3 regions of the Paenibacillus sp. MABNR03 genome follow, and region 2 is predicted to be linked to each of the others. Evidence: riboswitches for the same ligand, from Rfam matches in the RefSeq annotation. Region 2 holds a riboswitch; each other region holds the start of a gene.
The links. A riboswitch is a leader RNA that binds a small molecule or an ion and turns the genes downstream of it on or off. The one in region 2 is predicted to bind cobalamin.

Region 1: it holds a riboswitch for cobalamin, as region 2 does, so the genes downstream of both, AAIH57_RS12000 (ABC transporter substrate-binding protein) here and cobJ (precorrin-3B C(17)-methyltransferase) in region 2, are expected to answer to the same signal.
Region 3: it holds a riboswitch for cobalamin, as region 2 does, so the genes downstream of both, nikB (nickel ABC transporter permease) here and cobJ (precorrin-3B C(17)-methyltransferase) in region 2, are expected to answer to the same signal.

What each region holds. Positions count from the first base shown of each region.
Region 1 covers NZ_JBCIYR010000002.1:749,166-752,446, reverse strand. The annotation lists gene AAIH57_RS12005 (FecCD family ABC transporter permease) at 1-316, opposite strand, end outside; gene AAIH57_RS12000 (ABC transporter substrate-binding protein) at 313-1,311, opposite strand; cobalamin riboswitch at 1,712-1,842, opposite strand; gene AAIH57_RS11995 (histidine phosphatase family protein) at 2,012-2,659, opposite strand; gene cbiB (adenosylcobinamide-phosphate synthase CbiB) at 2,650-3,281, opposite strand, start outside.
Region 2 covers NZ_JBCIYR010000004.1:445,859-449,139, reverse strand. The annotation lists gene cobJ (precorrin-3B C(17)-methyltransferase) at 80-1,957, opposite strand; cobalamin riboswitch at 2,345-2,533, opposite strand; gene AAIH57_RS21750 (uroporphyrinogen-III synthase) at 2,728-3,281, opposite strand, start outside.
Region 3 covers NZ_JBCIYR010000008.1:29,894-33,174, reverse strand. The annotation lists gene AAIH57_RS26465 (alpha-glucosidase/alpha-galactosidase) at 1-443, opposite strand, end outside; gene AAIH57_RS26460 (AraC family ligand binding domain-containing protein) at 637-1,464, shown strand; cobalamin riboswitch at 1,546-1,735, shown strand; gene nikB (nickel ABC transporter permease) at 1,899-2,837, shown strand; gene nikC (nickel transporter permease) at 2,838-3,281, shown strand, end outside.

The DNA.
Region 1 (3,281 bases), on a different contig from region 2:
ACGATACGCCCAGGGTAAACGGATCTGCCAGCGGGTTACGAAGAACCCCTTGAAATCCCGCTCCGGCGATTGCCAGCGATGCACCCACAAGCACGGCAAGCAGCACGCGCGGGAAACGAACCTTCCATATAATCTGCTCGGCTGACGTACTCCAGTCGGGCGTGATCCAGTCTCCGATCCATGGCATGTGATGAAGCAGAATGCCTGCAATGTCACGGACAGGCAGAGCCACCGAACCGATGCCCGTACAGATCAGCACGGTCAGCACAAGCAGCAGAATTCCGGCTGTTCCGTACACTGCCAGCTTTTTACTCATTGGAACAGATCAGGATAGATCGCTTTGGCTACAGCTTTCAAACCTTCCGTTACGCGTGGTCCCGGACGGCTCAGCAGGTTGGCATCCAGGCCAATGACTGCGTCGTCTTTCACAGCTGTAATTTGATCCCAGCCGCTGCGCTCTTTGATGATTTGATCCAATGTTTTGGAGTTTTCATCAATGACATCGTTCGCGTACAAAATCACATCCGGATTGGAAGCAATAATGTTCTCTTCGTTAATTTCATTCCAACCTTCCAGGTCGGAAGCAACGTTGATCCCACCGGCAACAGTGATCAGTTCGTCCATGAACTCACCTTTACCTACCGTCCAACCTGGGGAGAATTCAACGTAAACATTTTTCTTCTCTTCCGGCTTAACAGCCTTCACCGCTTCAGTTACGTCCGCCACATCCTGTTTCATCTTGGTGATGAGCTCCTGTGCCTGCTCCTGATGATCCGTGATTTTGCCAAACGTTTCGATGTTGTTCATTACATCGTCTACCGATTTGGGATCGGTTTTAAAAATGGTGATACCCAGTTCACGCAGCTTTTTCACGGCATCTTCGCTCATTGAGATACCTGTAAATACGATGTCTGCTTCAGCAGCAATGATAGACTCTTCGTTTGGCTTCGAGACGCCGCCCATTTTCGCTTTGGTTGTTGCGGCTTCAGGATAATCATCATAGTCGGATACCCCTACAATCTGCTCGTCCAGCCCGAGTGCGAACAGCGTTTCGGTTTCTGCCGGGGATACGGATACGATTTTGGCTGGCGCTTGCTCAAACGTAAAGGATTCACCCGTCGCATCGGTTACCGTCAGTGGATATTGTGTTTTGAGATCCGTCTGCTCCTGGCCTTGGGATTGCTCCTGTGCCGGCTGCTGTGAAGCACCTGTGCCCTCGTTAGTTGTTGCGTTGCCACATCCGGCCAAAGCCAGTGCGAGTGCCGCTGCACTCAGCAGTGACGCTACGTTTTTCCAATTTTTGATATTCATGTTGTTCATTCTCCCCTTCTCTATGTTCTCTCTTAAGTAGTGATCCTGACCGTTTCCCCTGAATTTGTGTTCCTAAATAAAATGACCCTAGAAAACCACACTAGGCCACTACGATTGCAGTACCATCTTCCGATCGCTGTTATCCCCAGATTTTTTTTGATTCTCTCTTATTAACGTGAAAATCCGGGGATAAAGGCGAGCGCTACGCTTCTCCAGATTGGTTCTGCACTCTTCGTTACGTGTGAATATTTCGGTTCATCCTATATGAACAAAAAAATCCCCGATCCTTACGCCAGGATCAGGGATGACGTCTCGCATATGGCGATCTGCACATCTTCAGCGTAACCACTGTACATGCGCATAGAACTGCCCGAAACGCTGTCCTTTCCTCGAAGGAACACCGGTTTGTACGTCCAGGGCAGGTAACCTGACTTACAGGACTACTCGTCCTGATTTACAGTGGCGGGACCGTGCCGGATTCACACCGGCTTCCCTATTTCACCCGTTGTGCCGTTCATCGCTCATAAAAATCGATGACATTTGATACATGCACACGGGACCCGTGGTCGCTGATATTGTAACCATTCAAGTGAGCATATCGCATCCGTTAGCACTTATGTGCATAACCAAAGATGTATCCATGCTGAAGTCACACTTCTGTTGTGATTATAGGTTATATTGCACATCCTTACAACCCGATTCATGGAAAAGACACCCTGCTTGATACCCAGCTGTTTTTGCTTTTTTCCAGCCGAACCTTAATCGCTTGCCCCGGAATAACCTGTGTGTCCCAGAATCCCAGTTCCGGTATGAGACGTGATACCGCATAACGAATTACGCCGCCATGGGTAACCACGGCTATCGCCGGAACCATATTTTCTCCGGAATATACCTCTGGCGAAGCGGACAACAGGCAATCCGTCAGAAAGGAGTCAATCCTCGCAGTAAAAGCCTGCCAAGGCTCGCCGCCCGGTGGCGTCACATCCTGCGGTGCATCAATCCAATCCCGGTAGTGCGGGTTGTCCTTGAGCTGATCGTAAGTCAGCCCTTCCCATTGCCCAAAATCAATCTCACGCAGACGCGGATCAAGCTGTGCTTGTCCTGCTTGCACAGGCGCGATTCGTTGCATGGTCTGACGGCAGCGCAGCAGATCACTGCAATACAGCGCATCCCAAGTGATCGCGCTGATCGACTCGCGAAGCGAAGCCAGTTCCCGCTCTGCATCCGGCAGAAGACCGATATCGGTATGTCCGAGATATCTTTTTTCAACATTCCAAGACGTTGTACCATGACGGATAAACACAATATCCCGTATTTCAGTTCCATGCTGTTCACAGTCTAATTCCACCACTGTGCGCCTCCTGCTGCCCAGATTACGAGTGCTGTCAGCCAGCATAACAGCACAAAGGCCCCCGCCGACCAAAACATCAAACGTGTGGTGCGCACGATATCCTCTGCTTCCATCAGCCGGGTCTGCTCGCCCATATAGGCTCGAAAAGAAGCCACGCCATGGTAAACGTTGTGTCCGCCAAGCCTGATGCCCAGAGCTCCCGCAACCGCCGACTCCGGAAATCCGCTGTTTGGGCTCGGGTGCAATCTGGCATCCCGGCGTACCATGCGTGCTGCGCCTTTTGCATCCAGCCTCATGAACCATGCTCCCGTTATCAGCAGCAAGGCGGTAATCCGTGCGGGAATCCAGTTCGCCCAGTCATCCAGACGCGCGGATGCCCAGCCGAGATGCATATATTTTTCATTTTTATAGCCGACCATGGAATCCAGCGTATTCACGGCCCGATAAGCCATCGCCAGCGGAGCACCGCCAATCAGGGCATAGAATAGCGGAGAAACGATGGCATCCACAATATTTTCCGCTACCGTCTCCACCGTTCCCCGCACCACCTCCGGTTCATCCAGATGAGCTGTATCACGCCCTACGATCATGCCGAGTGAACGTCTCGCCGCAGGCCAAT
Region 2 (3,281 bases):
AAAATGCATTTCAACTACCGCCAATATCACATAGGCATCTGTCGTCAAAACGATTGCTTCTCAGACGATGACATGACTACTAGTCACCACATACCGGGTTTACTTCCACGGTGACGGGAGCATCTACGTGACGGAAACCCTGAATTACCCCAACACGTTTGAAAAATTTGTGGAATCGCTCGTTCGGATGTCCCTTTTCCTTGTACTCCGCCACGATCCGTTCCACAATCTCGCCGATCTGATCGCCTGGAATGCCCTCAGCTACAGGCTGGGCAGGGTGAGCATTTCGTCCAAACTTTTTGCCGCCAAGGAAGAGATCGTACCCGCCTTTGCGGTAGACAATTCCGATGTCCTCCAGCACGGCACCGTAACACGCCATGCCGCAGCCATTCAGGGCCACACTGGTTTCTTTCGGTGCGCTAATCCCGCCAATAATGGCCTGCAAATGATTGGCCATCGGTACAGCATCGTCCTTCTCCATATTGCAGAAGTCGCAAGCCTTCACCTTGATGACATCTCCGATCGGAACCACGATGAAGTTCGCTGCGCGCAGCTCCTCTACCAGTTGATCCGGCTCAAAGGTCGGTACTCGCAAAATAATCTGATGTTCCGGCGTGTACTCCAGCTCGCCTTCTTCACTCGCACACTGCGCGAGCAGCGCCATCTGGGCTGCGGTAAACTTCTTATTGCCGACGCCCGGCGAGACGCCAACCTCGAACAGCGGCGCTTTGCGTCCCGGCTCGGGTGTCGTGCGTACCGCTGCTGCCGTGACCTGCTGCGGCGTCCCGGCTAACGAGCCCGGCGCAGCCGCATCCAGCCATCGACTGGCTGCTCCGCCAGCGAGCTTGCCGCCTGCCGCGAGCCGCGTCAGTGCCTCGGCAGCCAGCTCAGCCGCATCTGCACGCGGCTCCACTGCGGCTGAACGCGGTGCGGGTTCTACCGCCGCGGGCCGCTCGGCGGCAAGCACAGCGGTGCCACTGCTGCGTGCCGGGCTTGCCGCAGGCTGGGCAGCAGGCGCGTCTGCGCGCGGCTGCCCTTGCAAAGCCGTGTCCGCACTGCCTTGCGCAGCGCGAACCGGGCCCGAATCTGCTGCCTTGCCGGAGGCAGCAGAGCGGGCTTCCATGGCGCCGAGCGACCATGGCTCGGCTTCCGTGCGCAGTCGCTCATGCGGTCTGAGCGACTGTTCCGCGGTATTCAGCGTATACTTCCGCTGATACCCGCGCGGTGTGACCATGAGTCCTTCGTACATCATGGTCGAGGAGTTACCAATGATCACGGTCGTCAGCATGCCGATGTCATGATTCAGCATGTCTTCCAGCGTGGTCATCACAACATCCTGACGTTCACGGTAAGCACTTTTTACGAGCCCAACCGGTGTCTGCGAATCACGGTAACGAAGCAGCATCTCCTGTGTCTCGACGATCTGGCGTGTGCGGCGTCCACTACGAGGGTTGTACAGAGCAATGACAAAATCAGCCGCTGCAGCTGCTTCAACTCGCCGAATAATCGTGTCCCATGGCGTGAGGTGGTCACTCAAACTGATCGTACATGCATCATGCATCACGGGTGCACCCAGTAGTGAGGCACAGGATTGAATGGCGGATACGCCCGGAATGACCTCAACGCCAACACCACTCTCCGGCTTCCAGCCCTGCTCCATCAGCACTTCATACACAAGTCCGGCCATACCGTACACTCCGGCATCACCACTGGAGATTACAGCCACAATTTTACCCATCTCCGCCTGTCTGACTGCTTCCTGCGCCCGGCTGACCTCTTCGGTCATGCCTGTCCGTACAATCTCCTGACCGTCCAGGAGCGGCCTGATCAGATCAACGTAAGTGTTATAACCGATGATGACCTCGCTCTCCCGCAGTGCTTCCAATGCCCTTGTGGTGATATGCTCCATCGCACCCGGGCCAAATCCGATAATCAGCAGCTTCCCTTGACCTTGCATTGCTTCTCCTCCTCCGTATCCTCAGTCCCGTGTCTTAGCACGTCAAAATCTTCTATATGATCACTTCACCAGTCCGCAGTTAGGCTTGATGGCATAATCCACTCTCCTCATTCAGACTGATTGTAAACATTGAAGAGGGAGGCTTGGCCAAATTTCCCTGTGCGGCATGTTCAATTACTTCCGGTTCCATAACCTTCTTCTTAAAAAAAACAAAAAAATCCCATCCTTATAACGGATGGGATACGCATGTACGTACACTCAAGAAGACAGTCCACGGCCCTTGCAGAGGAGGGTCCTGTGGCTGCATGGCCGAAAAAGGCCTGCCAGGCGAACCGATTGTTCGCCCGTTTCCTGATTCTTCGTACACCACTCCTTTCCGCGAAGGGTTCGGTGACACAATGCAAGGTAGGTCTCCTGGCTCTGGATCATCAGCTTCCTTTTCTGTCTTCCCCGAATATACGAGTGACTTGGATGAAAAGGGCTTCCCCATTACAGTGGCGGGACCGCTCGGGATTTGCACCCGATTCCCTGTTACCTCTTGCTTCACGCAAGAGCACCTTGCTTGTTTTCATGAATAATAGTGGTTTCATCATAACACCGCTCAGGAAAAAATGTCCATGCTTATGATACTTATCCATTCTTCTATTTTCAGACTAAAAAGAAAAAGTTCTGATCCATAACGGATCAGAACTTTAATTAAGTTATCCATATAAGCAGCCCTCATAAGATCCTACCTGATGCTTTAAAGGGCGTATGTCCGGTTCTGCTTCTCAGGATTTATCTGCATGGGTCGCAGCAATAAATCGTCCCAGTTCAACGATGAGCGCTCCCATCTTTTCTTCCTCCGGAACAACAAGTGCCTCAATGCCTTCTTCACGCATGGCATTAGCCGTCACCTTGCCTACAGAAGCCGGAATCACACCTTCACGAAAAGCCTGCTGCAACTGATCAAGCTTGCCCTGGGAAGCTGCATATGCTGTCAAAAAACGTACCTGGGGACCACTCGTAAATGTGACGGCATCCACCTCATGCTGTACAATCTCATTCAAAAGCAATTCCAGTTCGTCCTCTTCCGGCGGCACATGGCGATAAGGTAAAACCTGTCTTACGTTCGCACCCTGTTCTTCCAGCCAGTCGACCAGCTTCGGCGCAGTCTCCCCGTGAAGTTGAAGCATGACTTTTTTGCCTGCGAGGTCATGTGGTGCAAATTCGCGGATCAGCCCGTCCGTACTGCCATCATCATCCCGGACCAGTGGAGAGAGCTTGCGCTTGCGAAGTGCATTGACCGTTTTGTATCCTCTTGCCGCAATGGAAGCTTCGGACA
Region 3 (3,281 bases), on a different contig from region 2:
TTGGTGTAGTTCAGGAACCAGGCGTCAGGGCACACTTCCTGCATGTCCCGGGCAAAATCGAGCATGACTGGAATGGTACGCAAATTGCGGAAGATTCCGCCAATGCCGAGTGTATCGGCAATCGTCTGACGCAGTCCGTATTTTTTCGGAATTTCAAAGTCCGTGATCGTGCACGGATCATATCCGCCCACTTGAATCGCGTTAATGACATATTTGGCACCGCGCAGCGCTTCTTTGCGGTCCGTATATTTTTTTACAGCACAACGGCTTCCGAGAGAACGACCCATACTGGTCAGCAGTCGCTCCGAATCATTCAACCGCTCGGCATCGATATCATACAAGGCCAATTCAAAATCCTGCAGTGCTTCGGTCATCATGACATCACCCAATACATTTTTGACAAAAACGGTGCTGCCCGCACCGAGAAACGTAATTTTGTTCATCTCAAGTCCAGCCTCCCTGAATAATGGTGTACCCCAACTATAGGCCGATTCGGTATGTATAACTATGGTTCAACCTCTCTCAAACATGGCATAATCCCATTTTTAGTATCGCTTTCAGCTGATATTTCCCTGGTTCACCTGTTATAATTTAAAATGAGAAAAAAGGATACGGGTGAAGGGAAGGAGTGGAAGGATGACACCGATTGAGTTTAATGTGCTGCCCATGGACTGGACGCAGATGGAGCTGGTGCTGTTGTTTTTCGGCTGGCAAGCCTGCGATCCTTCTCATTATTGGGGTCCAGGGGTGCGAGATTCCTATGTGGTTCATTACATTCATGAGGGATGGGGAACGGTTCATATGGAGGATAAGGAATACCGGCTGACCCAGGGTCAGGGCTTCGTCATTCTCCCGGATACCATTATCCATTATGAGGCCGATGCGAAGGAGCCATGGACGTACTCCTGGTTCGGGTTTAAGGGCGTCCATGCCAAGACATTCATGCAGCGGGCAAAACTGAGTCCGGCACATCCTGTATTTGATGCCAGAGATCCTAAGGTAATAGATGGTTTGTATGCAGACATGACTCAGGCCTCATCACGCAATGGCGGAGATGTATTTAGCCAGAGTCTGTTATACCGGTTAATTGCCGAACTGATATCCTCCTCACCTGAAGAAGAGAAGACGCGGCGTCCCCTGTCCACCAAGGATGAATACATCAGGCAAGCCGTCCAGTTCATGGAGAACAGGTACAGCCAAAAGACTTCGATCCTTGATATTGCGCAGTCCGTGCGTTTGGATCGTACATATCTGTCCGGTCTTTTTAAGGAGAAGTACGGGAAGTCGCTGCAGGCATTCTTTCTCGAATACCGGATGAATCGTGCGGCAGAGCTGCTGCAAAGTTCAACGTTATCCGTAAGCGAGGTTGCCCATTCGGTGGGCTACACGGATCCGCTGTTATTTTCCAAGATGTTCAAGCGAGTGACAGGAGTGTCCCCCAAGGGATCAAGAGAACGAGGTTAGCCTGCAGAGCTGTTTCAAATTTGAATAAAAAGTTTTGATCATTATCCGTGAGCCAGCTATACTGGTACAGAATGCAATTCAATTGAATATGTGGAACTAGGTGCTTTACCCTCGGGTAGAAGCTTAATAGGGAAGACCGGTGTAATACCGGCGCGGTCCCGCCACTGTAACAGAGGAGTCAGGCAGCGTTATGCCACTGGTTTAGGCCGGGAAGGTGCTGCAATGACGAGGATTCTGGAGCCAGGAGACCTGCCTAGTTTAACAACACAGTAGTACCCTACGGGAGATAGGAAGGTGTTTAGAGAGCATGATTTTTCTGAAAATCTGTTTATTTAAGACGTCCTTTTCCGGTAATACGGAGAGAGACGTCTTTTTTGATATGCAAGGACAAGTCACTGTGTATTGATGGAGATTGGGGAGAGGGCGTCAGACATGTGAGTAGATACATTGTTAAAAGATTCATTCAACTGGCAGCCGTGTTATTCGGCATTACGTTTTTGACGTTTCTGCTGACCTACCTGTCTCCGGGGGACCCGGCAAGGCTCATGCTCATGTCCACGGGGGTCACTCCGTCTGACGAATTGGTTCAGCAGGTACGCGTTCAGCTTGGGTTGGACCAACCGTTTTGGATCCGCTATGGAACCTGGTTAGGACATGTGTTTACCGGGGATTTCGGAATGTCCTACAAATACGACAGACCCGTTCTCGACATCCTGTTGTCCAGGCTTCCGGCTACACTTCGGCTAACAGGAAGTGCCCTGCTTCTGGTCATTCTCATTTCATTTCCGCTGGGTATCATGTCTGCAGTCTACAGAAACAAAGTGCTGGATTACGTCATTCGCCTGTTTTCATTTGCCGGATTGTCCATGCCCAGCTTCTGGCTGGGGATGCTGCTCATGTTGGTGTTTGGCGTACAGTTTAAGCTGCTGCCCGTCATGGGAAGTTCGGGATGGAACAGCTTGATTCTGCCGGCATGCACACTGGCTTTGCCTCTGGTCGCCCAGTATGTCAGGCAGATCCGTACGGTGATTCTGGAAGAGATGTCCCAGAGCTATGTAACGGGGGCAAGAGCCAGGGGTGTGAAGGAGAGAGTGATCATGATGCATCATATTTTACCTAATATATTGCTGCCCATCGTTACGCTCATGGGTATGTCCACAGGCGCACTGCTCGGAGGGGCAGCCATTGTTGAAAGTTTATTTGTGTGGCCCGGGGTAGGGCAGATGGCGGTCGATGCCATATTTACAAGGGACTATCCCCTGATTCAGGGTTACGTCATCTGGATGGCGACGATCTACGTATTGCTGAATCTGATCGTTGATCTGTGGACACACCTGCATGACCCAAGGATTCGACTGGACGTGGATATATAGATGAGAAAATTCAGGCTTGTTTGGACACAGCACCGCTGGTTTGGGTTCCTGTTCTCATTGACCATCCTCTGGGTTATTCTCGCGATGGTTGCGCCGCTGCTTGCCCCGCATGATCCACTGGCAACGAACTTTGCCAAGGTGCTGCAGCCAGCCAGCGCCGAATACCCGCTTGGAACCGATCAGCTTGGTCGCTGCGTGTTATCCCGTCTCCTATACGGGGCGCGCACTTCGCTTCTGCTTACATTCATGATGATCGGTATTGTATTTGTACTCGGCGTGGCGATTGGTGTGATTGCGGGTTTCGCTCGTGGTCTGATCGACACGATTCTGATGCGGTTGTCCGATACGCTGATGGCCTTTCCGGGATTAATCTTCGCCATAGCGGTGGTAGGGATGCTGGGACCAGGATTATTTAATACGGTTATCGCTCTTGCGGTTGTCTGG